Regions from separate parts of the Staphylococcus coagulans genome, predicted to be linked through region 1. Evidence: predicted binding sites of a transcription regulator. Region 1 holds the regulator's gene; the other holds the start of a gene.
The links. The regulator NrdR, encoded in region 1, represses ribonucleotide reductase genes. The targets are predictions, from matches to a motif close to AACACNATATATNGTGTT.
Positions count from the first base shown of each region.

Region 2: a site for NrdR is predicted at 4,177-4,194, ahead of nrdD (anaerobic ribonucleoside-triphosphate reductase). Genes of this name have one in related genera too.

Region 1 is NZ_CP092966.1:1,181,203-1,188,774, reverse strand. It holds gene thrS (threonine--tRNA ligase) at 1-1,859, opposite strand, end outside; gene dnaI (primosomal protein DnaI) at 2,175-3,098, opposite strand; gene dnaB (replicative helicase loading/DNA remodeling protein DnaB) at 3,098-4,477, opposite strand; gene nrdR (transcriptional regulator NrdR) at 4,481-4,948, opposite strand; gene KM149_RS05560 (glyceraldehyde-3-phosphate dehydrogenase) at 5,176-6,189, opposite strand; gene coaE (dephospho-CoA kinase) at 6,552-7,178, opposite strand; gene mutM (bifunctional DNA-formamidopyrimidine glycosylase/DNA-(apurinic or apyrimidinic site) lyase) at 7,193-7,572, opposite strand, start outside.
Region 2 is NZ_CP092966.1:365,948-373,519, forward strand. It holds gene KM149_RS01570 (BglG family transcription antiterminator) at 1-1,784, shown strand, start outside; gene KM149_RS01575 (PTS sugar transporter subunit IIA) at 1,797-2,243, shown strand; gene KM149_RS01580 (PTS sugar transporter subunit IIB) at 2,243-2,530, shown strand; gene KM149_RS01585 (PTS ascorbate transporter subunit IIC) at 2,562-3,908, shown strand; gene nrdD (anaerobic ribonucleoside-triphosphate reductase) at 4,237-6,087, shown strand; gene nrdG (anaerobic ribonucleoside-triphosphate reductase activating protein) at 6,084-6,623, shown strand; SAM riboswitch class I at 6,819-6,917, shown strand; gene KM149_RS01600 (O-acetylhomoserine aminocarboxypropyltransferase/cysteine synthase family protein) at 6,981-7,572, shown strand, end outside.

The DNA.
Region 1 (7,572 bases):
GATCCATATTGACGAACATTAACTTCATTGTTTTCGATTTCCTTATCTCCAACTACTAATTGATAAGGAATTTTTTTCATTTGCGCCTCTCTTATTTTATAGCCCATTTTCTCATTACGATCGTCGATATGCACACGCACACCTTGAGATTTTAACTCATCATGAACTTGACGGGCGTAATCATAATGTAAATCGTTATTAACAGGAATAATCTCAACTTGTTGTGGTGCTAACCAAGTCGGGAATGCTCCTTTTGTTTCTTCAGTTAAAAAGGCAACAAAACGTTCCATTGTTGAAACGACACCACGATGAATAACTACAGGTTGATGCTGTTCTCCATCTTGCCCAATGTAAGTTAATTCAAATCGTTTTGGCAATAAGAAGTCAAGTTGTGCTGTTGATAATGTTTCCTCTTTACCCATTGCTGTTTTAACTTGAACATCAAGTTTTGGACCATAAAATGCCGCTTCACCTAACGCTTCTTCATATGGCAATCCTAGTTCATCGACAGCTTCTTTCAACATTTTTTCCGCTCTGTTCCACATATCGTCATCATCGAAATATTTTTCTTTGTCTTCTGGATCACGATAACTCAAACGGAATTTATAATCCTCAAAGCCAAAATCTTCATAAACATCTAAAATCATTTTTACAACACGTTTGAATTCATCTTTAATTTGATCAGGTCTTACAAAGATATGTGCGTCGTTTAAAGTCATGCCTCGAACACGTTGGAGTCCTGACACGGCACCACTTGCTTCATAACGATGCATTGTACCTAACTCAGCGATACGAATAGGCAATTCACGATACGAGTGCGGTTTGTTAGCGTAAATCATCATATGATGAGGACAGTTCATAGGTCTTAATACCATCGCTTCGTCTGCATCAAGTTGCATTGTTGGGAACATATCTTCTTGATAATGATCCCAATGGCCTGAAGTTTTATAAAGATCAACATTCGCCATCACAGGTGTGTAAACGTGGTCATACCCAAGACTTACTTCTTTATCAACAATATAACGTTCGATTTCACGACGAATTGTTGCGCCATTCGGTAACCATAGCGGTAAACCTGCACCTACAAGCGGACTATTAGTAAACAATTCCATTTCTTTACCAATACGTCTGTGATCACGTTCTTTTCGTTCTTCTAGCATTTTCAAGTGTGCTTTCAAGTCTTTTTTATCAAAAAATGCTGTACCGTAAATACGTTGTAACATTTTATTATTACTATCACCACGCCAATAAGCGCCAGCAGTTGATAAAAGTTTGAAAGCTTTAATTTTTGATGTTGAAGGAACATGGACACCTCGACAAAGGTCAGTGAACTCACCTTGACTGTAAAGTGTTACGGACTCATCTTCTGGAATGGCTTCTATTAATTCCAATTTGTACGGGTCGTTCGCAAAAAATGCTTTAGCTTCATCTCGTGAAACAACACGGCGTTCGATTTTTTGATTTTCATTAATGATTTGATTCATTGTTTTTTCAATTTTTTCAAAGTCATCACTCGAAACTTTTTCTTCCATATCAAAGTCATAATAAAAGCCTTCATTGATTACAGGACCAACACCAAATTTAACGTCGCCGTATAAACGTTTTAAAGCTTGTGCCATCAAATGCGCTGTAGAATGTCTCAGCACTTCCAAAGCTTCCTCACTACCTGGTGTAATGATTTCAAGTGTTCCATCCTCTTCTAATGGACGAGTCAAATCCACCATCTGTTGATTATATTTACCAGCAACCGCTTTTTTTCTTAACCCTGGGCTAATGGATTGTGCAATCTCTTCTGTAGTTGTACCATGTTCGAAAGCTTTCTCACTTCCATCTGGAAAACGTACTTTAATTTCTGACATAATGTTCCTCCTATCATTGATTGTCGTTAAAGTTTTGAAAATAAAAAAGACCCCATCCCAACAAAGGGACGAGGTCTTCGTGTTACCACCCTAATTTGCCATACATATCTCTGCAATGACATCTCTACATAAGATAACGGTCTTGATCCGGGTATTCATTACAAATACCAATCTATAGAGGGAGTAACACAAAGGGTTATGCACTACATTCTCATCGCCAGTAGCTCTCTGTACCATAACTTCCGTTCGTATCGAATCCTCAAACTTTAAAATCAATATTTATTTATCCTTATTATAACGCTAAAATTTATTTTTTCAATGCTTTCTATAATTTTCTCCTTCTAATAAATACGCTTCACTTAAAGTTTTGACACGTTCCATAATACGTTTCGCTTTCATCACATCTGTCCCATTTTTTGTGGTCGCCAAATGATCTTCTAATTCTTGTAAACTCATATTCGAACTGAAAAATGTTGGGAGTTCTTGAATCATTCGATAATGTAAAATAGGACCTAAAACTTCATCACGTACCCAAGGCGTCATATCTTCTGCACCTAAGTCATCTAAAAAAAGAACTCGTGCTTCACGCACTTGTTGAATACGTTTGGAAGTAGAACCGTCTTTAAAACCATTTTTTAATGTACGTATAAATTCAGGGACATAAATAATCATTGAAGGTACACGGTTATCCTTCAATTCGTTCGCAATTGCACCCAAAATAAAGGATTTCCCTGTGCCGAACTCTCCGTATAGGTATAGTCCTTTCACAGGTCGTTTATCAATCATCGCATCAATCATATCATCCAGCCTCATAGCTAAATCCAAGCGATTACGTCTCGTCATATAAATGTCCTTAATTTTAGCATTGAGTGTATCTGGATGCATATGGAAAGATGTAATCATACTTTTAGCATGTTGCTCTTCGTCATGTCTTATTTTGCATGGACAAGGTTTATAACGAATTTTAATATGTTGGTTTTCTATATAAAGTTCAGGTATATGACCTTTAACAAAGTTTGGGCAGTTCTCGTACGTGTGCGAACCATCATAATGCTTTTGTTGATCTTTATATTCTTGAAGAATATTTAAATCTTCATCAATCATTCTGTTCGTTACTTCTGATTGATGCGCATTCAAAAAAGCTTTTACATCTGGATCATTTAATACTTGTCGTTTAATCTCTTGTATTTTTTGATCAAGGTTTTGATGGTTTCCCATAATACTATTGAAACTTTTCATTAATCTTCACCTGCCCGTCTTTTATTTTTTAGTTTATTAAGAAACGCCTCTCTATCCTTTGCTAACGCTTCTTGATCTTCTTCTTTTTGTTGATATTCTTCTGGATGTGTAATCCAACGTGGCTGTTTTTCTGATGGTGCATGACGGTAGCCACGCTTTTGATTTTGAGCAGTGGATTCATAGCGTTTTTGATTTGCATTATCTTGATTTTTTTGAACTTCCATTGCTTTATCATACGCTGTTCGTGCATCGGTTACACCACTTTTTTTCCAAGTCGATGCAACAGAATAAACATATTTTTCTGGTAAATTATTATCCGTCTTTTGCATCACAAACTGTAATAAAATATTAATAACACCAAAACTAAATCCTTCTCGCCGCATCAATTCCTCTATCATCTCTTTTTGATAGCGTGGCGGTTCAGATCCTCCATAAGATGTTAGCATAACAATCGGACTTGTATGATCCATTAAATCAAACCATTCATCCCAGTTTGACACTTCAACGGCTTCAGTTGACTGTTTTGATTCATCACTTGCAAGTTCAAGATTCTGTGCTTGTAACGCTGGCAATTCTTGCTGATGTTCCATAAGGTAATAGCTTTGTGCCTGTTTTCTTAAGTTTGTAACTGACAATGATTGATCGGCATTGAGTGATTTTAAAATAATTGCTTTCATCACATCCGGTGATAAACGATATAATGTTGCCAATTGGATAATTAAAGATTTCGTTGGCTCTGAAAGAATATTCTTACTTACATAATGAGATTGTAACATGTCAGCTAACAACTCAAAATCAAAGGAAACGTCTGTTAAGTCCAAACCTTCATATTGCCGTTCTTTAAGATTTTCATCTTGTGACACCAATTGATATTTTGGCACTTTAAATACATCTGTAAATTTTTTAGTTACTTCTGTATAACCTGATAGCTCTTTAGATGTAGGTATAAACGTTTTTTTAATTTGATGATAGCGTTGTTGACCAACAACCTCGTAAAAGTATATAGATAACATTGGATCGTTAAAAAAACGCTGTGCTGAAGGAGGTGGCAATAATTCATAAACGAACTGAGTTGTATTCTCAGATTGCTGAACAAAGGTTTTTAATAGTCCTATTCCTTCAAGTAAATCTAAAAACTCTCTAAACTGTCTTAAGCCCATTTTTAATTCTGACATCATTGTATAATGGGTATAACCTTCTTCAAAAGATACACCTTCAAATTGATTTAAAAATTGATATACGCCAATTGCTTCAGCACCAATTAAAGGTGTGAACAAACGACTTAACACATCGTAATGAACCGCATGAAAATAGAAACGGCGCATGACGACAAATCCGTCGTGTGGACTTAATTGGCTTTGATAAATGAATTGACTCATTATTTATTCACTCCGCTTGTTTTCTTTCAAAATCCCCTGCATTGATTTCAATAACTGATCAACATCTTTAAATTCTCGATAAACGGATGCAAAGCGCACATAAGAAACTTGGTCAACATGCATCAATAAATCCATCACGTGCTCCCCTATTTCCCGCGATGAAATTTCAGCAATACCGGATTCGCGTAATTTCCATTCAACTTGATTCGTAATTTCTTCGAGTTGTTGGAATCGGACGGGACGTTTTTCACATGAACGTACAAGTCCGTTTAAGATTTTCTCTCTGTTAAATTGTTCTCTTGTACCATCTTTTTTCACAACAATGAGCGGACTCATCTCTATATGTTCAAAAGTAGTGAAACGTGTCCCACAATGTTCACATTCACGTCTTCTTCTAATGGCATTCATATCATCTGCATGTCTCGAATCTACAACTCGAGATTGCGTATGATTACATTTTGGACATTTCACGACTTTGTCACCTCTTCATCTTAATTTTGTTTAATTATACTACAAACCTATTTATTTCAAAAGTTACGCCTATTTTAACGCAATTGAATTCGCAATTTTCCTTATTTGCACAAAAAAGCTGAGACAATTTCAAAATCGTCTCAACCTTTATATTGATTTTAGTTAATATTAATAATTTGTTTTAAGGTGTTCTCAGTCTCATGCCAACTTATTGACACATCGTATTATTATGCGACTTTGACTTTGAGTTGTGATGCGATTTGCTGTAATACATCGACAACTCTTGTGGAATAGCCCCATTCATTATCATACCATGCGAGTACCTTAACTTTCTTATCCCCCATTACAATCGTAGACTCAGCATCAATAATTGCAGAATGCGCATCAGTCGTAAAATCATCTGAAACCAACGGCTCATCAGAAATTGCAATAACTTGATCTAAATCATTCTCTCTAAAAACACGATTAATATCTTCTTTTGTAACTGTTTGTTTTAAATCAACAACTAAGTCAACTAAAGATACATTTTTAGTTGGTACACGTAATGCCATACCATGTAATTTGCCCTCTAACTCTGGTAAAACGAGTGATAATGCTTTTGCTGCACCAGTCGAAGTCGGAATAATACTTTCAAAGGCAGCACGTGCGCGTCTTAAATCTTTATGCGGATTGTCCAAGTTATTTTGGTCATTTGTCACAGCATGAACCGTTGTCATTAAACCATTTTCAATCCCAAAATGATCATTCAAAATTTTTGCGACAGGTGCTAAACAATTTGTTGTACAAGAAGCATTACTGAACACATCATATTGCATGACGTCTAATTCATGATCATTTACACCTTTCACAATTGTTTGCACTTCGCCTCCTTTTGACGGTCCCGTTAAAATTACTTTTTTTGCCCCTGCTTTAATATGAGCATTTGCTTTATCACCATGATTAAATTTACCTGTTGCTTCAACTACAATATCAATATCAAGCTCACCCCATGGCAAATTTTCAGGATTACGATCTGAAACGAGTTTAATTTCTTTTCCATCTACTTTAATACCATTTTCAGTTGCTTCAACAGTCTGATTAAAGCGACCGTGTGTTGTATCATATTTAAGAAGATGGGCTATCGTTTCAGGTGGATAACTTGCATTTAAAGCTACTACTTCTACATCTTCTCTATTCAATGCTACTCTTAAAACCATACGGCCAATTCGCCCTAAACCATTAATCGCAATCTTTGTCGTCATGATAAAAGCACTCCTTAATAATGTGTTATACTTATAGAAATTAGTATATCATATTAAAGTCGATTTGAAACCGTTTTCTTTGATAATTTTTTCTTATTGTTTTCAATAAATAACATTTGATGTTTGTGTTTTTCATATATATCATTCAAATCGTTTGATGAATTAAAGATGCTCTATAGTGAAGGCCCTATCTCTGAAACATTTTTGTCCATAATTAAATAGCTCCATCTTCAAGAAAGTGAGTCACAATTTTATAATAAAAAAGCAACGCACCGTTGTAACACATCGCGCATGCCAAAAATGCTAAATAATGTTTTGACATGCGCTACAACGTGGCGTTGCTGAAAAATCATATTAAGTTGTTATATCGTTTCATTAGAATCATCATCAGCATTTAAATAGCCTTTTTCCGCTAATAGTTGTTCTAAATTTTGTTTTAATTCAAGCTTAGAGCCTAAATTGTCAATAACGACATCGGCCATTCTGCTCTTTTTATCAATGGAAATCTGACTGTATATACGTGCTTTAGCATCATCAATTGATAACTGATTTCTTTCCATTAACCGATCTATTTGAATCGGCTCTGATGCATAGACAAGCCATACTTCGTCAACTGTATCTTCAAGTCCATTTTCATACAATAATGGGATATCCATGACGACATCATGGCCTTCAGCTAGATAATGATCTCGCTCTTTTTGCATCAATTCACGCACAATCGGATGAACGATTTGATTCAGTTGTTTTCTTTTTTCATCATCATAAAAAACTTGTTGTGCAATATAAGCGCGGTCCATTTCGCCATCTTCATTAATGGCTTCTTCGCCGAACTGTTTCTGTATTTGTCGTAAACCTATAGAACCTTTTTCGACAGCTTTTCGAGATGCAAGATCTGCATCAACAATTTTAAATCCATGAACTTCCAATAACGCTGCAACCGTGGATTTGCCTGTTGCAATCCCACCTGTTAATCCAATTACTTTTGGCATAATCTCCCTCTTCCCTATCTTTGGCAAACCGGACAAAAATGTGTATTACGTCCTGCTATAATCGCCGTTTCTATTGCCGAGTCACAAGACGTACAGTTTTTCTTCTTATAAACATTTAAATAATCTTGCATTGTTCCTTTTTGTCCATCTGCATGAACATAATCTGAGACGCTTGTCCCACCATTCAAAATACCCATATTAAGCACTTTCACAACACTATCGAATACTTCAGTTTTTTGTGCATCTGATAGCTGATTCACTGTCGTGTTAGGATTCAACTTCGCATCAAATAAAGCTTCACACGCATAAATATTGCCACATCCGGCAATCACACGATGGTCTAAAATAAATGCCTTTATTGCCATCCTTGAATATTTTTTTTCATTACTTTTAG
Region 2 (7,572 bases), 820 kb from region 1:
AATTGCAAGTTCAGCGAAGCAAATCAAAAGGAATCAAAATCAAGTGCTTAGATGAAAATATGATAGCGCATATGAGTGAAGCAATATTTCCAGAAGTGCACTATACAAAAGATGAGCGGCAGTTACAAATCTTATTATTCCTTTTTGAAGCTAATAGTCCTGTGAATTCTAGAATGCTTTCCACACTTGTGAATGTATCTAGACGCACGATTGTAGACGATCTGAAAAATGTGACCAAGTGGTTATATGCACACCATTTAAACTTGGCTTATTTAAAAAATAAAGGCTTTATCATTGAAGGTTCAGAAGCCAGTTATCGAAAAGCATATGGAGAAGTTATACACGCTTATTTTAAAACAACGAGTGAATTGATACGTAAAAATTTATTCGATGAAGAAGAGCTACAAGTAATTAGAGAAATTGTATTACGTGTGTTAGAAGAAGTCCATTATCCACTTTTTCAAATTGCAATTGACGGTTTAGTTATACATCTATTAATTGCCATACAACGCGTCAAAGCATCTTGTACAATATCAGGACCTCCAGACCTTTTGAAGGCTCATAAAGGCACAGACGCTTACGAGATTTCACAAGCGATTAAAAATGAAGTTGAAAAAACATTTGAAATTCATTTTCCTGAGTCAGAAGCGCTTTTTATTGTACTACATTTATTAGGAGCCAAAAAAAATAAAATTGGTAATCAGGATGAACAAAATGACGAACTTAAAATATTGATTTATCAATTCGTCGAAAGAGTCGGAGCTGCACTGGGCGTAGATTTAATTAAAGACAGTAAATTACTTAATGGCTTATATATTCATCTTACACCTGCTTTGAATCGAATGACTTACAATTTGAAACAACAAAATCCACTTAAAAATGACATCTATACTCAATATCCTGAATTGATTGAAGTTATTACGCAGCATATATGGATTTTTGAAGAGCTTTATCATGTTTCATTTTCTGAGGATGAAATTGCATACTTAGTCATTCACTTTGCTTCATGTTTTGAAAGATTAACGAGTGAAAATGAACATAAAATCAGAGTAGTTTTGCTTTGTGGGTCAGGAATAGGGACTTCACAGTTGTTAAAGGCAAAATTGAGTAAAGTCTATCCAGAATTTGATATTTTAGACGCTTATTCTTTGTATCAAATTGATGAGTCGGAATTGCTAAGACGCGGTGTAGAATATGTCATCACAACAGTACCTATTGAATTAAGTTCGATTCAGTGTATAAAAGTGAGTCCTTTTCTAGATAAAAAGGATAGAGATCAATTGAACTTATTGATTAACCAAAAAAGAGAACGATTAGTCGATGATATTTCAGAGCATGGTTTTTCTCTAAGAGAGGTTCTTAAACCTGAAAGATTGGGCGTCGTGAAAGAGAAATTTAATCGAAATGAAGCAATTTCGCATGTTATAGCTCCATTAGAAAAAAGTGGAATAGTGAACGATTCATATAAAAAAGAGATTATGAATCAATTAGATGCATTTGGTGCCTATATGGTTATAAGTCCTCATATTGCTTTAGTGCATGCAAGTTCTAAGCACGTCAAAAGTGGAATGGGAATGACATTATATTGTTTTCAGCAAGGTGTCGATTTTCAACATGAACGTTATGATCCTGTGAAAATAGTGATTGGACTTGCAACGAGTCATCCACACATACATTTAAACGCACTAAAGGAGTTGAACGATATTTTATTACATTCTTCAATAAGAAATGAACTGCTGAATGGTAATTTAGAAGGGTTATATGCATATTTACAAAGAAATTAAAGGAGGCAAATAATGTCTTTAGAAAAGCTAACACAGGACAAGGTTGTCGTAAAAGAAAGAGTGAGCACTTGGGATGAAGCCATACGGGAGGCTTCACAACCTTTATTAGAGCAAGGCTTTTTCAATGTTTCTTATGTGGATGCAATGATTGAAAGTGTCAAAAGTCTCGGGCCTTATATTGTTATAGCCCCTGAAATAGCGATTGCACATGCACGTCCAAGTAAGGATGTATATGACGTTGGCATAAGCTTGTTGAAATTGAATCAGCCTATTAACTTTGGTGAAAATAGTCATTATGCGCGCTTAATATTTGTAATCAGTGCTATCGACCATCAAGCGCACCTTGGTATTTTACAAGATTTAGCTCATATATTAGGCGATACAGAAATAGTTAAAGAATTATTGGCTTGTCAAAACGCAGATGAAATATTAGGAACATTAAGAGGAGGAAATAAATAATGAAAATTTTAGTTGTTTGTGGTCATGGTTTAGGAAGCAGTTTTATGGTTGAGATGAATGTGCAGGATGTATTAAAAAACATAAGTGTTAATGAAAGCATTGAAGTTGAACATAGTGACATTATGACAGCCAGTCCAGAAATGGCAGACTTATTTATTTGTGGTAGAGATCTTGAAGAAAATGCTTCGCGTTTAGGAGAAGTATTGGTACTAGATAATATTCTTGATAAGCAAGAGCTAGAAGAAAAGCTACTTGAACGCTTAAAAACTTTTAATTTAATTGATTAGGACCCTAAATATCATACAAGGAGTGTTTGAAATGAAAGCGATACTTGATTTTATTGTAGATGTTTTGAGTCAGCCAGCTATCTTAGTAGCGCTCATTGCTTTTATCGGTTTAGTAGTGCAAAAGAAACCCGCATCCGTTATTACGAGTGGAACGATAAAGACAATTTTAGGATTTTTGATTTTAAGTGCAGGCGCAGGTGTTGTTGTTCAATCACTAGAGCCATTCGGTAAGATATTCCAGCATGCTTTTGGTGTTCAAGGTGTTGTTCCTAATAATGAAGCGATTATATCAATTGCGCTTAAAAAATATGGAACGACAGCAGCACTAATTATGGTTTTTGGGATGTTAGTCAATATCTTAATTGCACGTTTTACAAATTTGAAATACATCTTCTTAACAGGCCATCATACATTTTATATGGCAGCATTTTTAGCTATACTCTTAACTGTTGGCCAAATTAAAGGGACATGGACGATTATTTTTGGTTCAATTATTTTAGGATTGATTATGGCAGTATTTCCAGCGTTGGCTCAACCAACGATGCGGAAAATCACAGGAAATGATCAAGTGGCATTAGGTCACTTTGGAACAGTGAGTTATTGGGCGGCAGGTGAAATTGGTAAATGCTTCCGTGGTAAATCAAAATCAACTGAAGAGATTAAGTTTCCAAAAGGACTAAGTTTTTTGAGAGAAAGTACAATTAGTATTTCACTTACAATGATTGCGTTATATTTAATTGCAAGTTTGTGTGCAGGTGTGGGATATGTTCATGATAAAGTAAGTGATGGACAAAATTTCTTAGTCTTTTCATTAATCCAAGGGGTTACTTTTGCAGCTGGTGTATTTATCATTTTAACGGGTGTACGACTCATTCTCGCGGAGATTGTGCCAGCCTTTAAAGGTATCTCTGAAAAATTAGTTCCACATTCTAAGCCAGCGTTAGATTGCCCAATCGTCTTTCCGTATGCGCAAAATGCGGTATTAATTGGCTTTTTTGTTAGCTTTTTAACCGGGGTTTTAGGGATGTTTGTCATGTTTCTCATCGGTGGAGTGGTCATATTACCTGGCGTTGTTCCGCATTTCTTTTTGGGAGCAACTTCTGGGGTGTTTGGTAACGCGCGGGGCGGTGTTAAAGGTGCAGTTGCGGGCTCAATGGTGAATGGAATACTCATTACTTTTCTACCGCTACTTTTTTTACCGTTCTTAGGAGATCTTGGTTTAGCGTCGACAACTTTCTCAGATACAGACTTTTTAGTTGTTGGTATTGTTTTTGGTAATATTGTTAAATACTTGGGAGTTATTGGATTAACTATTGCAATAATTGCTATTGGTGCTATTGCGATGTTTTTCCAAAAACGTAAATCGGTTCATGAATGATAAATTCAACGTTAAGAAAACAATAAGATAGAAAAATAGTGATTCATCAAAAGTCGCATAAATTGTTTTAACCTCCGTACTAAAATCATTACGGAGGTTAAATTTCGTCTTTTCATACCGAGCTTTTGAAATAGCAGTTGGACTAGTAACTTGGGATCAGTTAAGCCCTTTGAAATATAATTTCCAATCCAATCTAACGCAATATTTTGTTCACATAATGTTTGAAAAGAAATGACAAATTCGTAAATCCGTCAGTTATCATTTGAAAAGCACTATATATGGTGTTTATGATTATTTATAGATACTATATATAGAAAAGAGTGATATTTTGACACAACTGGAAAAAGAACTTACTGGTTTAATGACAAAAGATCCTACAATAGTAAATGAAAATGCAAACAAGGATAGTGAAACGTTTTCAACAATGCGTGATTTGACTGCAGGGGTAGTCTCAAAATCGTACGCTTTAGATTATTTATTGCCAAAACACGTGGCAGAGGCACATCGAAAAGGGGAAATACACTTTCATGATTTAGATTATCATCCATTTCAGCCATTAACAAATTGTTGTTTAATCGATGCTAAAGGGATGTTGGCGCAAGGCTTTCAAATTGGCAATGCGCAAGTCACATCTCCTAAATCGATACAAACAGCAGCCGCACAACTCGTTCAAATTATTGCGAATGTATCGAGCAGTCAATACGGGGGTTGCACGATTGATCGAGTTGACGAATTATTAAGTACATATGCGAAATATAACGAACAAAAACATCGTGATATTGCGCAGCAATTTGTAGACGAAGCGCATATTGAAACTTATGTCGATCAACGTGTGACACAAGATATTAGTGATGCGATTGAAAGTCTAGAATATGAAATTAATACATTATATACATCTAATGGACAGACACCTTTTGTGACTTTAGGCTTTGGTCTTGGTACGGATGAACTTAGTCGCAAAGTCCAAACAGCAATTTTAAAAACACGAATTAAAGGGTTAGGTAAAGATCGAATTACAGCCATTTTCCCAAAACTTGTCTTTTCAATTAAAAAAGGAACGAATTTGGCACCGTCAGATCCAAACTATGACATTAAACAATTGGCTTTAAAATGTTCTATGAAACGCATGTATCCAGATATTTTAAATTACGACAAAACTGTAGAGTTGCTTGGTGATTTTAAAGCACCTATGGGTTGCCGCTCATTTTTACCGGCTTGGCAAAATGAGAATGGTGAATATGAAAATAGTGGTCGTTGTAATTTAGGTGTTGTCACTTTAAATGTGCCACGCATTGCGATTGAATCAGAAGGCGACATTGAACGTTTTTGGATTTTATTTGATGAACGGATGCAAGTGCTACACGATGCATTGGCTTATCGTATTGAACGTGTGAAAGAAGCGGTGCCAAACAATGCGCCAATTTTATACAAACGCGGGGCTTTTAAATACCGTCTTGATGAAAACGATTCGGTGGACGCTTTATTTAATAAGCAACGTGCGACTGTCTCTATGGGGTACATTGGACTTTATGAAGCAGCGACAGTGTTCTTTGGGCCTAATTGGGAAACTAACGCAGATGCGAAAGCTTTTACACTTGAAATTTTAAAAAAGATGCAAGCTTATCAATATAGTTGGACTGAAGCGCATGACATTTGGTTTAGTATTTATAGCACACCAAGTGAGTCTTTGACAGATCGATTTTGCCGTTTAGACTATGAGGCGTTTGGCTCGATTCCTGATATTACAGATAAAGGTTATTATCAAAACTCGTTTCATTACGATGTACGAAAAGACGTGACACCGTTCGAAAAATTAGATTTTGAAAAAGATTATCCTCATTTTGCAAGCGGTGGTTATATTCATTATTGTGAGTACCCTAAATTAGACCATAATGTGAAAGCGCTTGAAGCGGTGTGGGATTATTCATACGATCGTGTGAGCTATTTAGGTACAAATATCCCAATCGATCGTTGTTATGACTGTGGTTTCGAAGGAGACTTTGAAACAACTGAAAAAGGTTATAGTTGCCCACATTGCGGAAACCATAATCCTGAAACGGTCGATGTTGTTAAACGGACATGCGGTTATTTAGGTAATCCTGTGCAACGGCCAATGATTGAAGGGCGTCATAAAGAAATGTGCGCACGTGTGAAACATATGAAAGCGAATCCCTCATGATTGCACAAAAAATAAAAAAGGGTGCAGGTTATATCGCTAAAATCGAATACCAAAGCTTCGTCGATGGAGAAGGTGTACGTTGCAGTGTCTATGTTTCAGGTTGCCCATTTTTATGCGAAGGTTGTTACAATGTGGCAGCTCAAAATTTTCGATATGGTGAACGGGCAACGGAAACATTGATATCGGAAGTGTTAGATGCGTGTGCACCGGAATATATTTCAGGATTAAGCATTTTAGGGGGCGAACCTTTTTGTAATTTAGATATTGTTATCCCATTAGTACATGCTTTTCGAGAACGCTACGGTAGCCGGAAATCAATTTGGGTTTGGACAGGCTTTTTATTTGAGTATTTATGGTTTGCGAATGATGAACGGACTGCGTTATTAAAACAAGTTGATGTCATTGTAGACGGCATGTTCATTCAAAAATTATATCAACCTAATTTGCCCTATAAAGGGTCATTAAATCAACGTGTCATTGATGTCCAACAGTTTATTAAAACCGAAATGATCAGCCAGTCGATTTACATTGAATAAACAGGCTACGTGTTGATACGAACAGACATTTTTCAAATTTTTTCAATTTGTAAGAAAATTCGGATTTGTGTATTGACATCGTTAAGGATGTTAGATAGACTTGTGGTATCATTAAAAGCCAATAAAACACCCGCACGGTTATTGTATTGGCCGTTCTATTTGCACGATACATCTTGCATTTTAACAATTGAATCATACTTATCAAGATTGGTGGAGGGACAGGCCCTTTGAAACCAGGCAACCTATTCAGTTAGGTGCTAATTCCTGCAGGTGATTTAACCTGAGAGATAAGTCTTCTAGTAAAAGTCTATCTTTATCAGGTAGGCTTTTATTTTTTATTATTAGGGGGAATGTCAAATGACAAGTGATTTTAAATTTGAAACTTTGCAATTGCACTCAGGACAAGAAGTCGACGAAAGTAGCCATTCACGTGCTTTACCGATTTATCAAACGACATCTTTTACTTTTGATGATACGGCACATGCGGCGAATTTATTCGGCTTAGATGAACTTGGGAATATTTACACACGACTGATGAATCCTACCACACACGTGCTTGAAACACGTGTGGCTGAACTTGAAGGGGGTGTGGCTGGTGTAGCAGTTGCTTCAGGTATGGCAGCCATCACGTATGCGATTCAAGCTGTAGCACAGAAGGGTGATCATATTGTAGCAAGTTCCACATTATATGGCGGAACACATACGCTTTTCACACATACGTTACCTAAATATGGGATTGATGTCACATTAGTAGATACGAAAGATGTCAGTAGTATAGAAAATGCGATTCAAGACAATACGAAGGCATTATTTGTAGAAACCATTGGGAACCCAGAAGGCAATGTTGAGGATTTCGATGCACTTGCAGCGATTACAAAAGCTCAAGGTATACCGCTTATTGTTGATAATACATTTGCAACGCCTTATCTTTTACGTCCAATTGAATATG